Regions from separate parts of the Exiguobacterium sp. UBA3968 genome, predicted to be linked through region 1. Evidence: riboswitches for the same ligand, from Rfam matches in the RefSeq annotation. Region 1 holds a riboswitch; each other region holds the start of a gene.
The links. A riboswitch is a leader RNA that binds a small molecule or an ion and turns the genes downstream of it on or off. The one in region 1 is predicted to bind thiamine pyrophosphate.
Positions count from the first base shown of each region.

Region 2: linked by a shared signal. The riboswitch ahead of thiD (bifunctional hydroxymethylpyrimidine kinase/phosphomethylpyrimidine kinase) and the one ahead of B3S86_RS06285 (ECF transporter S component) in region 1 are both predicted to bind thiamine pyrophosphate.
Region 3: linked by a shared signal. The riboswitch ahead of B3S86_RS04905 (3-oxoacyl-ACP reductase) and the one ahead of B3S86_RS06285 (ECF transporter S component) in region 1 are both predicted to bind thiamine pyrophosphate.
Region 4: linked by a shared signal. The riboswitch ahead of tenA (thiaminase II) and the one ahead of B3S86_RS06285 (ECF transporter S component) in region 1 are both predicted to bind thiamine pyrophosphate.

Region 1 covers NZ_DGCW01000005.1:877,721-882,814, reverse strand. Annotated here, with positions in the region: gene B3S86_RS06300 (NAD(P)/FAD-dependent oxidoreductase) at 1-787, opposite strand, end outside; gene B3S86_RS06295 (energy-coupling factor transporter transmembrane component T family protein) at 843-1,565, opposite strand; gene B3S86_RS06290 (ABC transporter ATP-binding protein) at 1,537-3,066, opposite strand; gene B3S86_RS06285 (ECF transporter S component) at 3,063-3,635, opposite strand; TPP riboswitch at 3,736-3,835, opposite strand; gene B3S86_RS06280 (50S ribosomal protein L25/general stress protein Ctc) at 3,931-4,602, opposite strand; gene B3S86_RS06275 (GNAT family N-acetyltransferase) at 4,894-5,094, opposite strand, start outside.
Region 2 covers NZ_DGCW01000008.1:118,057-123,150, forward strand. Annotated here, with positions in the region: gene thiE (thiamine phosphate synthase) at 99-737, opposite strand; gene thiM (hydroxyethylthiazole kinase) at 727-1,494, opposite strand; gene thiD (bifunctional hydroxymethylpyrimidine kinase/phosphomethylpyrimidine kinase) at 1,475-2,278, opposite strand; TPP riboswitch at 2,394-2,504, opposite strand; gene B3S86_RS14540 (murein hydrolase activator EnvC family protein) at 2,569-3,846, opposite strand; gene B3S86_RS14545 (murein hydrolase activator EnvC family protein) at 4,049-5,094, opposite strand, start outside.
Region 3 covers NZ_DGCW01000005.1:628,865-633,958, reverse strand. Annotated here, with positions in the region: gene B3S86_RS04920 (hypothetical protein) at 1-241, opposite strand, end outside; gene B3S86_RS04915 (hypothetical protein) at 354-560, opposite strand; gene B3S86_RS04910 (LLM class flavin-dependent oxidoreductase) at 566-1,870, opposite strand; gene B3S86_RS04905 (3-oxoacyl-ACP reductase) at 1,925-2,677, opposite strand; TPP riboswitch at 2,812-2,912, opposite strand; gene B3S86_RS04900 (hypothetical protein) at 3,353-3,490, opposite strand; gene galU (UTP--glucose-1-phosphate uridylyltransferase GalU) at 3,723-4,589, opposite strand; gene B3S86_RS04890 (glycosyltransferase) at 4,624-5,094, opposite strand, start outside.
Region 4 covers NZ_DGCW01000005.1:276,698-281,791, forward strand. Annotated here, with positions in the region: gene abc-f (ribosomal protection-like ABC-F family protein) at 1-1,253, opposite strand, end outside; gene B3S86_RS03070 (DUF1002 domain-containing protein) at 1,530-2,411, opposite strand; TPP riboswitch at 2,605-2,711, shown strand; gene tenA (thiaminase II) at 2,784-3,479, shown strand; gene B3S86_RS03080 (hypothetical protein) at 3,531-3,839, shown strand; gene B3S86_RS03085 (glycoside hydrolase family 3 protein) at 3,871-5,094, opposite strand, start outside.

The DNA.
Region 1 (5,094 bases):
GGTAGGCGACGAGGGTCGCCGCGTCACCCGCAGCAAACAAACTTGGATGATCGAGCGCTTGTAACTGTTCATTGACGAGTAAAAATCCGTCTTCCGTGAAGAGATTGCTGTCTGCAAACAATGCCGGAGCTTTGGCACCCGTCAAGCGGACGATTGCATCTGACTCGATTGGTGGGTGTTGCGTAAAGCGGAGTGGTAGTTCGTCATCTATAGGACGTTCCCGGATCCAGTACACTTCGAGTTCTTTTAACCGTCTCGTAATGGCTTCCGCTGCTGGATGACGAGAAAGGATATCTGGATCCGTGATCAATGTGATCGGTACACCCGCCGCTTTCAAGGACGCCGCCATCTCGACGGCAGCTGCTCCGCTCCCAATCACGACCGGACGCTTTGCTTGTTGCAGTCGCTTTAATGTATCCGGTAACCGGTAGTTCGGTTTAATCGATAATCGCGTCGTATCTTCCGACCAGTCGAATGAACCGATATTCGTTGAGACGACGTCATAGGTGTAACGTCTGCCGGATGCACCGAAGACGACCTTTTCAACAGGGTCGACTTTGATGACGGTCTCCTTGATGAATGGTTTATCATAGGCACGACATAAGGCGGCGACGTCAATACGCATCTCATCCATGTCGTATGTTCCGTCAGCAAGTCCAGAGTACATGCCCGAGTAATATTGGTACGTCGAGGCGTTCAGGACCAGCCACTCGACGTCTTCTGTTGGTCCGTGTGTAATGCAATGCAGGTGAGCGTGACCTGCACCAATCAAGAGGATACGTTTCATGTCGTTCTCCTTCAATCTGTCTTGCTAGAGTGTACCCGGATACGGGTGGCGGTAATCATAGCCAAAAGACAAGACTGATGAATAGGAGGATGATCACGAGATAAATAATATCCTGACGCTGAACGACCGGTACCTCGTAATACGTTCGCTCTGCTGAAAAGTGACGGGCTTCGAGAGCAATCGCCATCCGTTCTGCCCGCTGGATCGATCGTGAGAAGAGCGGTAAGCCAATTGAAAGAAATCCATCACCAGGAAAGCGACTGTGCACATTGCGAATCATCCGGACTTGCCGCAAAACGCGGACTTCTTCGACCAGTTGCGGCAGAAAGCGAATCCCGGCAAGGAATCCGTAAGCAAAGCGGGGTGATAACTTCGCCTGATGGATCAAGCTCATTACGAAACGGGTCGCGTCGGTCGTCGTGACGAAAGCGAGGCTCAAGCAGACGAACGTGGCCATCCGCAAGGCAAGTAACCAGCCGTGCGCGACGCTTTCCGACGTGACATGAAACCAACCAAACGACCAAAGAGTATTCGTTCCTTTGCCGAAAGCCGCCATCATCCAGAACGTCAATAAGAATAATAGACTATACGGCGCAAGTCGCTTCAAGAAATCAAAAGGACCCCATCCGGAGAGGAGTAGCATTGCGATAGCAAAACTCAGAAATACTAACGTTTTGACCCAGTCATTCGTTGCAATCAAGGCAAACATGATCAAAAACAATCCGCCTCCCTTAATGACGGGATTGAGTTTAGCGAACGGGGACAAGTTCGTTTGCATCACGTTTCACCTCCTGGAATTGGTACGAAAGTGGACGTTGTAGCTGACAGCGCTCGAGTAATGGAACGTCAGCGAATAACTCGCTTGGGCGACCGTCAAAAGCAATCCGTCCTTGCTCCATGACGAGGACACGATCCGCATACCGGGCGACGAGCTCCATATCATGCGTCGCCATGACGAGTGTCGTACCGTTCTGTTGTTCCATCTGTAACTGTTCCATTAAGCGTCGTGTCGTCAATCCATCTTGTCCGAAGGTCGGTTCATCGAGCAACAATAAGTCTTTCGTTTGTCCGAGCATCGTTGCGACGCTGAGCCGTCGTTGTTGCCCCGTACTAAGAGCAAGTGGTGACTGCTGTTTGACAGATGTCAGTTCCAGCCGTTCGAGCAACGCCGCGCGCTTAACGTTCGTCGCTGCCCGGTGGCTCCAGTCGATTTCCGCTTCGACCGTCAGCTTAAGAAACTGCAGATCCGGTTGTTGAAAGACATAGCCAACGTGCTCATAAAAGCGACGCCGGGAGTAACGATGAACCGGACGTCCCTGGAGCTGATACGTTCCACGATTGGGAAGCAACCGCCCGAGTGTCGCAAGCAATGTACTTTTCCCGGATCCATTTGCCCCAAGCAGCATCACCCATTCTCCTGTCTGCAGGGAAAATGTCGCATCGGTCAGCGGATATGGTGCTTTCGTCGATAATGCAGCGACGTGTAACAAAGAGCGACCAGCTGTAGCGTCGGGGGAAGGCACATGAAGTCGCGCCGCTTGCGGTCCATCTATGGGTAATGTCTCTAACGTATACGGATACAAAGAGGGAACGGCAATACCTTTCGTTTGAAGCTCTTTGTAATCCTGGGGGAACAGATCCCGTGGATCTGCTGTCGCAGTAATCGATCCGTCCTCAAGCAAGACGACCTGGTCGACGTACGACAAACAGACATCGAGTTGGTGTTCGATCAAGACGATCGTTAAATCGTGTTCTTTTTGAATCCGAAAAATCAACGCCATCAGCTCATGTTGTCCGATTGGATCAATCTGAGCCGTTGGTTCATCGAGTAATAAGATCGTCGGCTCAAGTGCTAGGACCGCTGCGAGCGCGAGACGCTGTTTCATTCCACCGGATAGACTCGCGATCGGTGTCGAGAAGGGGAGGGGGAGACCGACGAGTGCGAGTAAGCGTTCAATTCGTTCATCCATCTCCACGCGCGGAATCGAGCGATTTTCTAAACTAAAAGCGATTTCGCGTCCGATCGTCTCCATGCAGAACTGTTCTTCTGGATTTTGAAACAAGATTCCGACCGAACCGGACCGGGTAACGGTACCAGTCTGTTCGACTTCAATCGTTTCCGGTGTCAGTCCGGCAAGGGCATGAAGTAATGTCGTCTTGCCACTCCCACTTCGTCCGAGCAGAAGGGTCGTCCCTTGCTCAATCGTCAGCGATACATGATTGAGCACCGATTTCATCTGACCGGGATAGCGGATGCTGAGGTCGTCGACAGTAATCATGCGATTTCTCGTTTCGTACGTCCTGCCGCAAACCCGTTCAAGACACCAGTCGCAACAAGGCGACGGACGAGAATGGCTGCAAGCAAGCCACCGAGTAATGCGCCGCTGATCAATTGTAAGCCAGTTGTCGCAAGCAACGTCGTCGTTGTGTAGTAACCGAATCCGTTCGCGATTAGACTATAAACGATGCTACCAATCGCGGCTCCGACACCCGATAACATCAAGGTCCATGTGTCATAACGACGGTAACGCGTCATCGCGAAGACGAGTTCCGCACCAAGTCCTTGGCAGACTCCGATCAGAAGAGCGGATAAACCAAAATGACTTCCCGTGAACAGTTCGACGGCTGCCGCGACGACTTCCGCAATTAAAGCGGCACCTGGCTTTTGAATGATTGCTGCGACGAGCGGACTCGCAATGATCCAAATGCCAAACATCCAGTTGGCACCGACAGGACCGAAGATCGCTGAGATCGGCAACCAGAGTGTTGACCAACCAAGATAGATGACGCCGCAAGCGACGGCGAGCATCATCATGACCATGATTTCTTTCATTTTCCAGTGTTGCATTAGATACGTCCTCCTTTGAATGGGGGAGACGCCAAAAAAGACCGCCCTCCGTAAAAAAGAGAGCGGTCCTCAGAAAAACTGCGCGCAGCAGGAGTCATTGGATGTGATCGCTCCACTTTCCTACGCTAGTATGAACTAGATCAGGTTCGAAGGGTCCGAAGTGAATCGTCTCAGCCAATTGGGCTCCCCTAGTGGATATGGTAATAGGTGATACGCTGTTCACTTTAGGCAATCCAGCGTCTGTTGTCAAGACACAAAAAAACGATACGCCGCAAAGGGCGTATCGTTAAACGACTTATTTATTGTCTTCGTTCTCTTCAGCTGTTTCTTCTGAAGACGCTTCTGTTGCTTCCGCTTCGTTGTCTTCGCCAGCTTCTGCTTGTGCCTCTGCTTCCTCGATTTCTTCAAGATCCTGCTCGAGTGTCGATTCGACGACAGCTGCGACTTGAATATCGCCTTCTGTAACGATGCGGAAATCTTTTTGTTCTGGAAGATCGGCTACAGAAATCGAATCGCCGATTTCGAGGTTCGTGACGTCGACTTCGACGTTCTCTGGTAATTTATCTGGTGTAGCGGCGACTGTTACTTTAAAGAGTGTTTGTGATAGGAAGCCACCAACTTTTGCACCGGCTGCTTCGCCAACGAGTACAACGTCTGCTTCGACTTCTGTTTCTTCATCCATTTTCACGGCGATGAATTCAACGTGATCGACTGTTGGTGTGAAGACATCCATATCACGGCAATTGATCAAGACGTTAATATTTTTGCCGTCGAGTTTGAGTGAAATCAAGACGTTTTCACCGTTTTCTCGGACGATTTTAAGCAATTCTTTTTCTTCAAATGCGATTGGTGTACTTTCCACTTTGTAACCATACACGACGCCAAGAGCTTTTCCTTCATGACGCAATTGTTTACGGAGTGAGCGTGGACGTACCTCGCGTTTTTCGGCTGTTAAATTAACTGACATGTTCATTTCCCCCTTGAATTTGGTATAGCCCTCAAAAGGTAATGAATGTAGGAGCAGGACGAATCCTGAACAATATGAATCATGCTAAGACAATCGGTTTCAGACTCTCATGAATCTGACGCTTTCGTGACTTTGCATTTCTCTCCCAGGTCATTACGCTGATATTGAGAAACATGTGTGAGTAAGTCACCGGTTTGATGCGGTGCTAATGAGTTTATACCCCTATGTTTTAAATCCATAAACCTCTTTTTTTATCTTTTTGAAGTCGAAAGACCTCCAAACCGCTTGAAATCAGGGGTTGAGAGGTCTTTCGTTTTTTTCATTCTTTATGATGATTCGTTGATTTTCACGAACTAAAACACGAACGAGGCGTTCAATTTGCCGCATCGTCGTCTGTCCCATCGTCGAAATTTGCAGCCACTGATTGTAAACGAGATAGTCGCTTTCGTACTGGACGTGATACCCCTGAATGCGCAGAGCGTCGCCTAAATC
Region 2 (5,094 bases), on a different contig from region 1:
ATTATCCACGCGAATGATTTGTGGTTCCAATCGATACCGGATCCAATAGCCCCGAAAACGGATCGTCTGCCATTTCAATACAATCACCTCTGAACGGATTATACCCTGTTCTGAAGAGATTGATGCCATTCCCATACAGCATCTGTCATATGTTGTGCAGCACGTCGTCGATCTTCTTTAGCAAAAATTTCCGAGATGACCGCATATCCTTCTAATGGGATAGGAAGAGAAGCGACATTCGTTGCCGTAATTCCACCAATGCCGATTAAAGGTAAGCGCACGGCTTCGCGAATCGCTTGAAGCATCGTGTGTGACATCGAGTCGGCGTCTGCTTTCGATGACGTCGCAAATAGAGAACCTACACCTAAATAAGATGCTCCATCTCGTTCTGCTTCAATCGCTTGCGCGACGGTTGCTACCGATACGCCGATCACAGTGTTCGGTAAGAGACGTCGCGCTGCGGTTAGAGGAATATCTTCTTGTCCGATATGCAAACCAGCTCCGACAAGTAACGCAATATCAATTCGGTCATTGATAATCAAAGGAACATCATGACGATCCGTCAATCTCTTTAACCGGACTGCCTGTTCGAAGAATTCCTTTCCCTGCGCTGTTTTTTCCCGTAATTGTATAATCGTTGCACCACCTAAAATCGCTTCTTCAACGACCGTTTCGATTGCGACTCCCGGATGATATCGACGATCTGTCACCGCATAAATGGAATAATCAATTGACATGTTCTACCACCTCCATCAAATCTTGCTCCGTCATCAGACTGATTGCATTGAACAACTCTCGTTTGAAATTACCTAGACCTTTTTCTGATGCTGCCTGTTCTCCTGCTTTTCCCATGATAAATGTTCCGTGGACTGCTGCCTCAAACGCAGAATATCCTGCACCAAGAAAACTCGCAATCAAAGAAGCTGTCATACACCCCGTACCTGTGACGTCTCCGAGACGCGGCGTACCTACTTGTAGTTCCACTTCGCGCATGCCATCCGTGATGTAGTCGATTGGACCTGTGACGACAATGACGGACTTTTGTTTACGAGCGAATGCACGAATGATTTCTCGATCCATGATCTCATCACTAGCAGCATCGACTCCTTTTGTTCGTCCATTCTCCCCAAGCAATGTCTTGATTTCTGAAGCATTTCCTTTAACGACCGTACATCCGAGTCTACTCAATTCTTTTGAAAAGGACGTACGCAATGATGTAGCTCCCGCTCCAACTGGATCAAGGATGATCGGAACGTTCAAGCGTCTCGCTTCGCTTGCGGCGAGTCGTTGAGCTGCTTGCATGTCTGCATCAATTGTTCCAATGTTCAAGACAAGAGCTTGCGCAAGTCGAACCATCTCTTCCACTTCGCGAATATCCTCCGCCATGACTGGAGATGCGCCAACGGCGAGTGTGACATTGGCGCAATCATTGATCGTGACTGTGTTCGTCAAATGATGAATGAGTGGTTTGTGTTTAAGAATGGTCGTAAACATGTGTATCCCTCCAAAGTGAATGAAAATGATGTGTCGGTCCAATCCCTTGTCCGAGAGCAAATCCATGACGAATCGCCTCTGTAACATACTTCTTGGCCTGACGTACACTGTCCGGTAAAGCTTCTCCAAGTGCCATCCGTGCCGCAATCGCTGCAGATAAGGTACAGCCTGTTCCGTGAGTATGTTGATTATCTAACCGATCTGATGTGAAACGATATTCCTCTCGCCCGTCCCATAATAAATCCGTGGCAGCTCCCGGTAGATGTCCACCTTTTAGCAAGACGGCTCCAGTCTTCATAGCCAACTGATGCATCGCCAGTCGCATCTCCTCTAGATTAGTAACTGACTGCCCTGTTAAGCGCTCTGCTTCCGGTAAATTTGGTGTGACGAGTGTCGCAAGTGGCAGTAACTCCGCGATTAGTGCTTCCTCTGCCTCCGTCCGCAATAGGGCATGCCCGCCTTTTGCGACCATGACAGGGTCTAGTATGATCGGAACTGTCTGTTTGCGAAGATGTGTTGCAATGACGTGAATCGTTTGTGCATTCGAGACCATACCGATTTTGATAGCATCCACACGAATATCTGAAAAGATTGAAGCTAATTGGGCATCAACGATTTCCGATGATAACTCTTCTACTGCTTGAACGCCCAGTGTATTTTGAGCCGTTACCGCCGTCAAAACACTCATCCCATAAACGCCCAATGCCGAAAATGTCTTTAAATCTGCCTGAATTCCAGCTCCACCACCGGAGTCAGATCCCGCAATCGTCAATACATGTTTCATATTTTTCTCACCTTTCCATCGAGCAATGTAAGGGAGTTGTTACCGACAAAAAAAGCGTCGACCGCTGTAAAAAAGCAGTCGACGCTATACGAAATCGTTATCCAACCATTTCGGTATCCGTTCGGCTCAACTTTCCTACGCTGGTATTATCCAGTTCAGGTAATAGGGTCGAAAACAGATTGGTTTTCCTCTCAGCCGGATTCCTCCAGCTCCCCTAGTTGCTCAAGTATTCATTTCGCCTTAACTGTAGCATAGCGGCAAGAAAAAAACGAGCCGAAGCTCGTTTTGAATTATAGGTATGCTAATGGATTAACTGCATTCAGAGGAGAAGAGGCACTGTACTGATAGCCTCCGACATGTAGTTCGAAATGCAAGTGTGGTCCTGTTGAATTCCCAGTACTACCAAGTGTTCCAACTTGCTGACCTTGAGAAACTGTTTGTCCTGCATGAACAGATAATGAACTCATATGAGCGTAGACTGTCGTATAGACTTTCCCGTCAAGGAAGTGAGAAATCATGACGTGATTTCCATAAGGCCCACCACCTGAAGCTGTAATGACCGTTCCAGCTGCTGCTGCGACGATTGGTGAGCCGACCGAACCACTGAAATCGACACCATTATGGAACGTATAGCCGTTCGCACCGCTTGCTGGTCCAAACCCTTGTGATACGCCACCAGAAGATGGACGAACGAATTTCCCACCGCTCGAAACAACGGGTGGGGCAACTGAAGTAGGTGATTCTGAACTCTTACCTGCTTGTTTTGCTGCTTGAGCATTCGCTTTAGCGGCTTTTTCAGCTGCTGCTTTCTCGGCTGCTGCTCTTTCAGCCGCTACTTTAGCTGCTGCCTTCGCTGCCGCAATCGCACGTTCTTGAGCTTCAAGTGTGGCTTGTAGTTCTTTCGCGTCTAGAAGTTCTGTCGTAAACTTCGTCTTACCTTTTCGTAATTTTTTAAGCGTAGCACTGCGTTCTTTCATTTGAACTTTCAACGCTTTTTTTTGTTCGATTAATGTTTTCTTCTCTTCAACCTGCTCCGCCTTTTTTTCAACGAGCGCTTGTTTTGCTTCCGCTAGCTTTTGTTGGGTTGCGATGTAATCCGAAATCATTTTATCATCTTGCTCTGCGATTTTTTTCCCTGCCATGACACGACTAAATAAATCACCTAAATCCTTCGATCCAAAAATGACTTCTTCCCATTTGATTGAGTTTCCATCGTTTTCTTGGAAGACACGTAGACGATCACCGAGTAGTTCTTCTTGTTTTTTCAACATCTCTTCGTAGCGAACGATGTCTGCTTTTAATTCATCGATTCGCAAATTCAATTTCTCGATTTGTTTATTTTTTTCGGAAATCTGAAAAATCTTTTCGTTGATCGCTGCATCGATTCGATTGATTTGACGTTGTTCTTTCGAAATTTTCGACTCTTGTTTTTTAATTGCTTTTTCTAATTTACGTTGTTCTGCGGCATTTTCAGCCTTTTTTTCTTTGATCGTTGCTGCCGCAATTGGTTGTGTTCCTGTTATAAGTAATGCTCCTAAAACAATGGTAGAAATTAGTTTTTTTAGCATATATCGTTTTCCTCACTTATGTTTTTCATATTTTATTATAGTATTCAAGTTTCTCTCATATCTGAAATAGATTATAGCACCCTAATCGTTTCAAAAAAATTTCATTTACATTTCAAATGAAAACGTTTTTTTGTAATATAATCATTTATTTTTTGAAAATCGCAAAAAAAGAACCGCTGCATAAGCAACGATTCTTTACTGTTTAAAACATCGTCATTGGGTTCACTGAGCTAGCTGGACCAGTTGCACTATAGCTGTATCCACCGACGTGGATTTCAAAGTGTAAGTGTGGACCAGTTGAATTCCCAGTACTTCCACGTAAACCGATTTGTTCACCTTGACTGACGCGTTGACCTGCGTGAGCATTGAGTGCGCTCATATGAGCATACAATGTTGTGTACGTTTTACCGTTTAATTGGTGAGCAATCATGATGTGGTTTCCGTAAGGACCACCACCTGATGCTGTAATGACTGTTCCTGTTGCAGCTGCAACGATTGGAGTTCCAACCGGACCACCAAAGTCGATCCCGTTATGGAACGTATAACCGTTTTCTCCACCTGCTGAGCCATAGCCTTGCGTGACAGCCCCAACCGTTGGATGGATGAACAGACCACCGGATGATGGTGACGGTTTAGGTGTCGCAGGTGCTGACGGTGTTGGCGCAGCTGGTGCTGGCGCAGCTGGTGCTGGCGCAGGTGTAGATGCTTTTGGAGTCGATTGTTTCGTCGAACCAGAAGGTTTCGCTGCTTGCGACGCTTTCTCTTGTGCTGCCTGCTGAGCCGCTGCTTCTTTAGCTGCTTGTTGCTCAGCTTCTTTTTGAGCCGCTGCTTGAGCTGCTTCAGCTTCTGCTCGCGCTTTTGCTTCACGTGCTGCTTGAGCTTGACGCTCTTTTTCGATACGTGCTTCACGTTCACGTGCTGCCTTTTCAGCTGCAATCGCTTTTTCTTGAGCAATCAGAATTTGCTGGACTTCTTTTGCATCCATCAATTGTGTTTCAAATTTCTCTTTTTTCTTACGTAATTCTTTTAAGCGTTTGTTTCGCTCTTTTAATTGCGATTCAAGTTCTGCTTGTTGGCGTTTCAATTCTTGCTTTTCAACAACCAATTGTGCTTTCTTGTCTTTCACTTCTTGTTGTGCATCCGCTAATTGCTTTTGCGTATTTTGATAATCCGTGATCATTTTATCATCTTGCTTTGAAATCGATTTTCCGGCCATGACACGGCTAACGAGGTCACCGACGTTTTTTG
Region 3 (5,094 bases), 250 kb from region 1:
AGAATGTCAAAACTATAATTGATTGATACGCGATATTTATCATTTTAATCACACTGTTACTGAAAAGAGATAAAATCAACGGCAACAAAAATAATCCGACGATGATCATAAGTGAAATTTTGAATACTCCTGGTTCTTCCAAGGAAATGGTACTCTCACCTACTGAATTCTTTGAAGCAACAAATAACATTGTGATAGCTGAGCACATCATCAAAAATACTAACGTAACTCTTTTTAACATAATAACCCCTCCTTACCATAAATATACCATTTTAAATTTAAAAAATGTAATTAAAATACTACAAATATAACTTTTTAACAATTTATGAAGTGAGGTTATATCTTTTAAAATTTCATAATACTCGTGTCTGTGAGATTTCGCGATATAATTCAATTTCTTCTGGATGCCGAGCTTCCCATTCGAGATTTTGAAGCAATGAGATTTGGATCGTTCCATCCATTTCCGACATCAAGTTCGTCAATCTAAAGTCACGCCGATTCGTGTTCGGGTCTTCAAGGATTTCTTCAAAATCTTTTCGGAATTTAGCTAAAATTTCCATCTAATTTAATCGATTAAACCTAGATGCTCTCTAAATGTAGTACTTTGATAGGACACTTTAAACAATCCTCTTTTTTGTAATTCAGGAACAATCATGTCTACAAAATCTTTTAAACTTGACGGTAGTGACGGCGGCATCAAGTTGAAGCCATCTGCTACTCCCTCGTTAAACCAAAATTCCAACTGATCCACAATTTCTTCCGGAGTACCAATCAATGTCAGGTGTCCTCCTCCTGCTGCTAAATAGCCTAATAGTTCTTTGAACGTCGGATCCGTATCTTCGATAATCTCTAGAATAGTTCGGTAGCGTCCGATGGGTCCGGTAAATTCCTCGATCGATGGTAAGGCCGGAATCTTTGCTTCGAGATCCCATGTGGAGCAGTCCTGTTGCAGAAAGAAACTCAATTGTTTCAACGCATTTTCAACCGGTAATTTTTCATCTAGTTCGGCTTTTTTGGCTAGTGCCTCTTCTCTTGTTTTACCAACATACGTTACTAAGCCTGGGTATATCTTAATCTTTCGATCTGGTGATTCAGTTTGTGTAATTTTCTTATGGAGTTTTTCACGAAAAGCATGGGCTTGTCTAAAATTCCATGACACAGAATATACGGCATCCGCATGTTTGGCTGCAAGGGCAATCCCTTCTTCAGAAGCCCCCGCTTGCATCGCTACTGGCTTTCCTTGGGGACTACGCGGCGTAGACAAAGGACCTTTTACGCTGAAATAGGCTTCAGAATGATCGATAACTTGTATACGTTCAGGATCAATCAATTGGTTATCTGATCGATTCGCAAGAAAAGCCGCTTGATCCCATGATAAAAATAGCTTCTCCATCAATGTAGCGAATTCGTCCGCCTTTTTATACCGCTCTTCCCTCGGTGGAAGTGCATACATTCCGTGGTTTAGTGCTTCCCAATCTGTCATCGAGGTCACTAAGTTCCAGCCTACCCTCCCCTTCGTTACGTGATCAAGGCTTAGAAGTTGCCTTGCTACTGTATACGGATTGGAGAACGTGCTCGATATCGTAGAGACTAATCCTATATGATCCGTCACTTGAGAAATAGCCGTTAGATTAATTAATGGATCCAACCAAAAGGCAGGTAAATCCGTCGCATTGGTAGCCGGAAAAGATTGATTATCCGCAAAAAATACTGCATCTAAACATCCAGCTTCCGCTATTTGAGACAAACGCTGATAATAGCGGCTCTCTCCGATTTCTTCAATTGCAGAATCAGGCATTAACCATGCGGCTTGATGATGACCACATCCATATAACAAAACGCCGATATTTAACTGATTTCTGTTCGTCATCTTCTGTTCACGAATCCCTTCTCTTACAAGCTGAGAATTTTTAAAACGCCCGCTTTAATTCATCGTTAACCCACCATCGACTGTTACGTTTTGACCGGTAATCCCAGATGCTGCTTCTGATGCCAAAAAGGCAACCAGTTGAGCCACTTCTTCTGGGCTCGTCACTTTTTTCAACGGGGTCGATTGGGCAATAAGATTAAATACTTCAGGGGTTGTCACAGCACTCGCATCTGTGACTTTCAATAACCCACCGGAGACGACATTCACGTTTATACCGTATTGACCTAGTTCTGCGGCCAGGTTACGTGTGAAACCAATCAGACCTGCTTTTGCTGTTGTGTATTCATGATAAGGAACGACGGGGTTTTGATAGAGGTTTGTTCCAATGCTGATGATACTACCGCTCTTTCGTTCCATAAATTGTGGTAAAACACTTTGGATGGTGTGAAAAGCAGCTTTTAGCGTTCCATCCATTTGCTTTTGATAATCTTCCCACTCTAAATCGATGAACGATTTTTGAGCAACCGGATCAAATTTAAAATCTACTAATGCATTATTGACGACAACATCGATTTGACCGTAATGTGCTGTTGCGGATTGCATCATGCTCTCAACATCTTCCCGCTTCGTAACATCGGCATACAAGGCAAGTGCATTCTCTGCTCCTAGTTCGCTCACAAGCTTTTCTGCCGCCTCTTTGCTTTTATAGTAATTAATCACCACTTTAAATCCATTGTTCACTAAGACCCTTGCAATCGTCGCCCCAAGTCCTCGGCTACTTCCTGTCACTAATACTGTTCTGCTCATTCTTGTCCACTCCCTCATCCATTTTTGCAACTTAAATAGCGAAGTAGTAAACAAAAAACGCAACTCTCCAAAAGGAAAGTTGCGCACGTCTAAATAAACACATAGCAAAGAGCGACATCATCGTCTCCGCTTGTTCATCAGAGTTTACACTTTCCTACGCTAGTACGACCTAGTTCAGGTTCAAAGGGTTTGAGTAGCTACTCATCTCAGTTTAATAACACCCCTAGTGATTCTATTTAAGTTACCTTTACTTTAGTAGTCTTGTGAACACCTGTCAATGATGATGAAAGCGATTTCGTTAATAGTATTTCTTTAAAGATCGAGCGTAAAAATAGGATTATTATCTGATTCGGATTACTTTGTTACGGTCATATCTTATACTAGGCAATACTAATTATCATTTTTTCTTTCTTTAATGATGTCTTAATATACGAGCGATTCGATATTTCTGATCAATTACGTGATCTAGTAGTCCGAATCATTAATATTTGCAATGTATAAAGCTTATCTTGCGTAATCATCTTATGGGGGCCATTAAATAGTAAGTATGTCGTCTTCTCTCTTCAGTTTATATTTAATTTTTTTCGTCTTAAAGTATACGCACTCTATTTGAGAAAAATTGAACTTTGTCTTCAGTCTGAATCGACTAACTTCAGGTGGTCCTTCGTGTATCTCTTACTTTTCACTCGACTTATCCTGTAGGGAGCGCTCTACCAAAAGCACGAAAACGACTGCTGTTAGGACGCCAAGCACGCCTGGTAACACGGAAACGATCGGATCACTGAAAAATGCCGTTGGGATAATTGCTGTCATTCCCCACTTCACACCCTTCAAGATCACAAGCGATAGAAGCAAGATCAGGAAGATTGTTTTCTTTTCGACACCTGTGAAAAATTGTCATTCTGCTTTTTTATCAGCCTTCACACCGAGCCACGTTAACATATGTAGCACCTCTCTTCTCTTTTTTTCTACGTTTTGACTAGACGGATTGGTTTCATGAATTACAAAAAAACCACTCTGAATCATGTCAGAGTGGTCCATCATGTTAAATGTCTAGTGTCTTGATAAAAGCTTTCAGCTCGTCACGCATCTCTGCATCTTTCAAGGCATACTCAATCGTCGTCTTGACGAAGCCGAGTTTCTCCCCGACGTCATAGCGGTTGCCTTCGAAATCATACGCAAAGACTTGGCTATCCGCATTCAAGCGTTCAATCGCATCCGTCAATTGAATTTCGCCGCCTGCCCCTTCTCCTTGATTCGCAAGGTAATCAAAGATATCCGGTGTCAGCACATAACGTCCCATGATCGCAAGATTTGATGGTGCTGTCCCGTGTGCCGGTTTTTCGACGAATTGTTTTACATCATACAGTCGTCCGTCTTGTGAGACCGGATCAATGATGCCATAACGATGCGTATCTTCGGGACGGACTTCTTGTACACCGATGACCGATTTTTCCGTCTGTTCGTAAACGTCCATCAATTGTTTGATTGCCGGATTGTCTGACTCGACGATATCGTCCCCGAGTAAGACTGCAAACGGTTCATTCCCGATGAATTGTTTCGCTGTCAAAATGGCATGTCCGAGACCTTTTTGCTCTTTTTGGCGGACATAGAAGATGTTCGCAAGGTTCGTTGAGAATTGAACTTTCTCGAGCAATTCAGTTTTACCGGAATTTTCGAGCGTAATTTCGAGTTCTTTTTGGTTATCGAAATGATCTTCGATGGCTCGTTTATGTTTACCCGTGACGATGATGATATCTTCGATGCCGGCTTTTGCGGCTTCTTCGACGATATACTGAATCGTTGGTTTATCAAGTATCGGTAACATTTCTTTTGGCATTGCTTTTGTCGCAGGCAAGAAACGTGTTCCGAGTCCTGCTGCTGGAATAATGGCTTTTGTGATCTTTTTCATATCGTTCATCCTCTTCATCGTTCAAGTAGTAGATTTAGTTGTTCAATTCTTCTAGTAATCGTCCATAATTCTTTACAGCCGTCTCAAGGTACAGGGATGGCTTCGTCTCGACCCGCTCAAGTGGTTGTTCGACGAGTTGTACCATCGCTTGTGCGAAGGCTTCCATGTCATTGGCTGGAACGAGATATCCGTTTTCGCCATGGGCGATGATTTCACGTGGTCCGTATTTCACATCATAGGAGATGACCGGACAGCCGACATTGATACTTTCCATGACCGTCAACCCGAATCCTTCAAATTCACTCGTTAACAACGAGGCTTTCGATTCACGGAAAACTTCTGCCGGATTCGACGTAAAACCGTGGATTTCGATATCGTCCTGTAAACCGAGCTCCTCGATCAAGCGTTCCATCATCGCGAGTTGCCCTTGTTCATCCATGCCGTAAAGGACGAGTTTCGTCGTGTGACCTGACTGTTTGAAAAGTGCATAACTCTTGATTAAATG
Region 4 (5,094 bases), 600 kb from region 1:
TCTCTAAACCAGTCGATTAAGCGAGCATCCTCCTCGAAATGGGCATGCTGGGACAAGTAACCGATCCGGTTCGATGGTCCACGCGTGAGCGTGCCTGCGTCTGGTGACAATTCATCAAGCAACAGTGCGAGCAACGTCGATTTCCCGCTCCCATTCGTTCCGACGATTGCAACCCGATCTTGAGCCATGATTTCGAACGAGACAACATCGAAAATGCGACGGGAATCGTAAGCGAAAGAGAGCTCTTCAGCGCGAAAGACGACTTGACTCGTATGATCGGTAGAAGAAAAAGAGACATCAGCGGTTTTGGCTTCGAGTTGCGGTCGTTTGATCCGTTCGATTCGCTCGAGTGCCCGCTCCATCGATTTTGCTTTACGGAATAATTTCTCACTCGGTGGAGATGCTTCGTTTGCCCACTGCCGTAGTCGACGAATCGCTTCCTTCATCTTCTTGATTTTTTTCTGTTGTTCCTGATAGGCGTGGAACTGTTCCATCAAGCGACGTTCTCGTTCGACGACGAACGCGCTGTAGTTCCCTAGGTAGGAGGTCAGTTCACCATCTTCAAGCTCGACGATCGAGGTGACGACGGCGTCTAAGAAGACCCGGTCGTGAGAGACGAGCAGGATAGTTCCAGTGTAGTCCCGTAAGAATTGTTCTAACCATTCAACGGCAGCTAAATCAAGATGGTTCGTCGGCTCATCAAGGATTAGGAGGTGTGGTTCCATCAGCAACATGCGACCGAGGCAAATCTTCGTTTGCTCACCGCCGCTCAACTGATGGAAAGGGCGAGTGAGTAACGGACGTAAATGTAATCCGTTCACCATGCGCTCGATCTTCGAGTCGAGTAGATAGCCATCTTTTTGTTCGAATGCATTTGTCGCTTCCGCATATCGAACGAGTAGTGCATCCAGATCATCTGGCGCTGTCGCCATCAAAAGCTCCAACTGTTGCATCCGAGAACGGATTGCGAGGATCTCTTCAAACGCCGTCCAAAGGACGTCGAGTCCGGTCATTGTCTCGGCATAAGTGGGAAGTTGTTCCAAGTAGCCAATCGTCAAACCGTTCTTTTGATAGATGACGCCACCGTCCGGTTGGTCAAGGCGAGCAAGTAAGCGGAGTAATGTCGTTTTACCACTCCCATTTCGTCCAATCAGACCGACACGATCGTGTTCGTTTAAGAAGAGGGAAACGTCCGTTAAAATCGTTTCGCCTCCGAATTGTTTTGTCAGATGTTGAATGTCGCAAATCATCATAATAAGTTGATCCTTTCGCGCGCATTAAAAAAAGGGAGAGCGCAAATAGCACTCTCCCTAGTGTGTGAAAGATGCGCTTTGCTGTATTTTTCAATCATGAAGTTCTAAAAAGGGCAGACGGGTGCCTTAGAACGCCATTCCATGAAAAATCGCGCGCAACAGATACAATTGTTCCATTAACCAATGTTTGCACGCAGCAAAGTCCATCATTTCACACCACCTTTCGTTTCAGATACAACCAGTTTACCATTATCTTGTTAATTGCGGAAGTCTGAATTATTTGAACACACCAGCAATCGAGCTGAAGAAGTCACTCAGACCATCAAATAATTTAGCGAAGAATCCTTTTGTCTCCTCGGACGTTGCAAACGCATGGATGTCTTGACCAGCATTTTTCAGTCCACTCTCGATTTGCCCCCAGTTGATGTTCGCTTGCTCCATTTGATTGAATAGATTCGTCAACCGATCCATCTGTGCATCAGACAGTTGGATGTTGTTGTTTTGAATGACTTGGACGATCAGGTTTTCGATCTCGACTTTTGTTTCCGGTTTTTGATTCGCGATTTCGGCCTTGATCTCATTCATCAAATCAGCGACTTTATCTGTCCCGACTGTCTTCCCGACGTCTGATGTGACCGATAATTCTTGCTGTGCTAAATCTTTCCGTTCGTCACTCAGCTTGATTCCGGTCTCAGCCGAAGTTTGATCATAGGCTTTCATGATTCCTGTCAGTGCCGATGTTCCAGTCACTTTATAAGGAGAAGTGATCGTGATGTCGGCATCTTTGACACCTGCCGTGACGAGAGCGTTGAGATACATATCCTTCGTCACCCACGTGATGTTTTCCGTCGCAACGGAAAGTCCGTCACCTTTTTCCGTCAATTCGATCTTAGCGGATGAATACATGTTGCCGCCCTTTTGTGACTGGGGGATGTTTTTCCCGAGGTATTTTTCTTCGTCTGCAGAGGTTGCGATGATCGGTGTGATACCTTCCGGTGCATTGAGACGTGAAAGCACCCAAGCCTTATCTTTTGCGCCGAGTGACTCACCGAGAGTGACGATCGTCTTATCGACGACCTGCTCGGCGGATGCGGCTGTCGGAAGTAATAAAGCAGAAGCGATAACGGCTGACGCCATGATTTTTGTTGGTGTATGCATAATGAAATCCTCCAATTGTAAGTAACAGAATGAATTATAGTATCAGGTACTAAAATTAGTGTACGAGAACGAAAGAAGTTCGGAATCGGTCTGTAGATGGAGACGATATCCGCCTTCTGACACTCCATAGTATAGCGAAAAGAGGACAACTTGACTTCCATTTTCAGCATGCTATAGTGGATTTGAATCGAATAATGACCACTAGGGGAGTCGGTAGGCCGACTGAGACGAACGAAGACGTTCGGACCCTTTGAACCTGATTAAGTTCGTACTTACGGAGGGAAGTGGCGTCAAGTCTTGTTCTTCTTGCGCCATGCCCGTGTGTTTCGGGGTGGTGTTTTTTCGTTTCATAAAAACAAGGAGGATGAGATCATGACATTCACACAAGAAATCAAACAAGCAGCACAAGCGTATTGGGACAGTAGTTTTACGCACCCATTCGTTCAAGGAATCGGCGAGGGAACGTTACCGCTCTCGAAATTTCGACATTATGTCATGCAGGATGCGTATTACTTAAAACACTTTGCGAAGATTCAAGCGAAGGCAGCGTCAAAAGCAGATGACTTTGCGACGATCGCGACACTTGCCGAGCACGCGACTTCGACATATGAGGCAGAACTGAGCTTGCATCAATCATTTTTCGAGCCGCTCGGTATCACGGAAGCAGACCTTGAAGCATTTGAACCGGCACCAACGGCATATGCTTACGTCTCACACATGCATCATGCGAGTGAAGGGACGCTTGGTGAGACAATTGCTGCTATCTTGCCATGTTACTGGTTGTATTATGAAGTTGGACAACAATTATTGACGTGTACACCGGATGAAAAAATCTATCAGCAATGGATCGACACATATAGTTCGGAATGGTTCGAAAAGGTCGTCTTTGAACAGATTGCACGGCTTGATGCGTTGGCGGAACAAGCAAGTCCGACTGAACGAGAGCGGATGAAACGGCATTTCGTGACTAGTTGTTACTATGAGTTACTCTTCTGGCACATGGGGTGGACGGAAGAGACGTTCACGTCGGTCTACGAAACGATTCCAGCTCGCCCGGTATCTTCTTAAACCAGTAGATGGTAGAATTAGGAATACCATCTAGTGAAAGTAGGGATTGGAATGGAAATCATAGTCATCGCACTCGTGATCCTCGCGGCATATGTCGTGCAACAGGTGCTCGGAAAAGTGAAAGTGAGATTTGTTGGGTACATCATTCCCATATTGATGGCGGTGTACGGCACATATGCTACGATTCAGAATTTTCAGGTGTTGCTTCAGTTTGGTTTTACAACGGGGAGAACTATCGCAACTGTCCTGGTCGTCGTCCTCTATGCTTCGTTGACTTATTCACTTCATCGTGTCTACGAGCGTGCGAAAGCAGAAACTGAATCTTCATATCAATTATTAAAAGACCGAGGCATCCTTTAAAGGAGTCTCGGTCTTTTGGTGTATCATGTTCTCATTTTTTCCAATTTTTAAAGCCGTCACCGAATTCGAGATGCAGTTGATCGGTAAAGATACCGTTCTGAAAGACCGGCACATCAACTGGTAAGGTGCCTTGCGGTTTGAGCGTTCCGAAGATGGCTCGAATACCGGCAGGAAGATTTGGTCCCGCTGATTTCAGATTGCCTGCTTCGGAGTCCGGTCCGTTCGGATCCCCTTTAAAACCATAGACGAGGACGTGTGCCGGTGCGTCCGGTTGAACGGCGACATCGTATGGATTGCGGAGGCTAAGCAAGACGGATGGTATATCTGTTTGTTTCGCATACCGGAAGATTGAAGCCGGAATCGCTTGTTCTGGTGCAGTAGGCAGTAGTTTGGCACTCGTATTGACGTTTGAACCGACGATGATGTAATCTGCTGCATCGAGTTGTGCCCGTAGTGTCGGGTTTTGGTCGAGCGGTAGCGTAGTAGCCGAGTAATTCGCTGTCGTTACGTGCCAGTTCCGGTTCTTAGGCAGGGAAGCAATCGTCTTTTTCATGCTGTCCGTTTGATCCGTCGCAGGGGCGATCACAAGAACGTTTGCATTCTTTTTCGGCTTGAAGGGTAACGTCCGCTGATCATTTTTCACGAGTGTGACCGCGGCTTCCGTCATCGCGCGTTCTTTTGCTTTATGTTCGGGACTACCGACGATTTGGTTCGCTTGCGCGAGTTTATCTGCTAAGGATGTCGTATCCGTCGTGCCATTCCATATTCCGCGTTCTGCCTTCAGCGTCAGGATCCGCTCGACCGATTGATCAATCCGTTCCTCTGACAGACGTCCGTCTTTGACTGCCGCAATCACGTCCTTAAAAATCTGGTCGAGTTTTGTGACATCCTGCTCGGAACGAAGAATCGTCGGCATGAGCGCGATGTCGACACCGGCGTCAAATGTTTTCAGAACGGCTTCTGATTCCGTAAAATTGTCGGCGATCGCCTGCATATTCAAAGCATCCGTGATGACGATGCCATCGTAGCCGAGTTTTTCGCGCAGTACGCCCGTGATGACGTCATCCGACAATGTCGCAGGTAAAGGGAAAGTGCCGTTTTTTGACGTGACGACTTCAGACTCGATTTGCGGCATTCCGATGTGTCCTGTCATGATCATATCGATGTCTTCGGCGATGGCTCGCTTGAACGGGACGAGCTCGACTTGTTCCAGCTCCTCCAGGGACCGGTTGACAACCGGCAAGCCATAATGGGA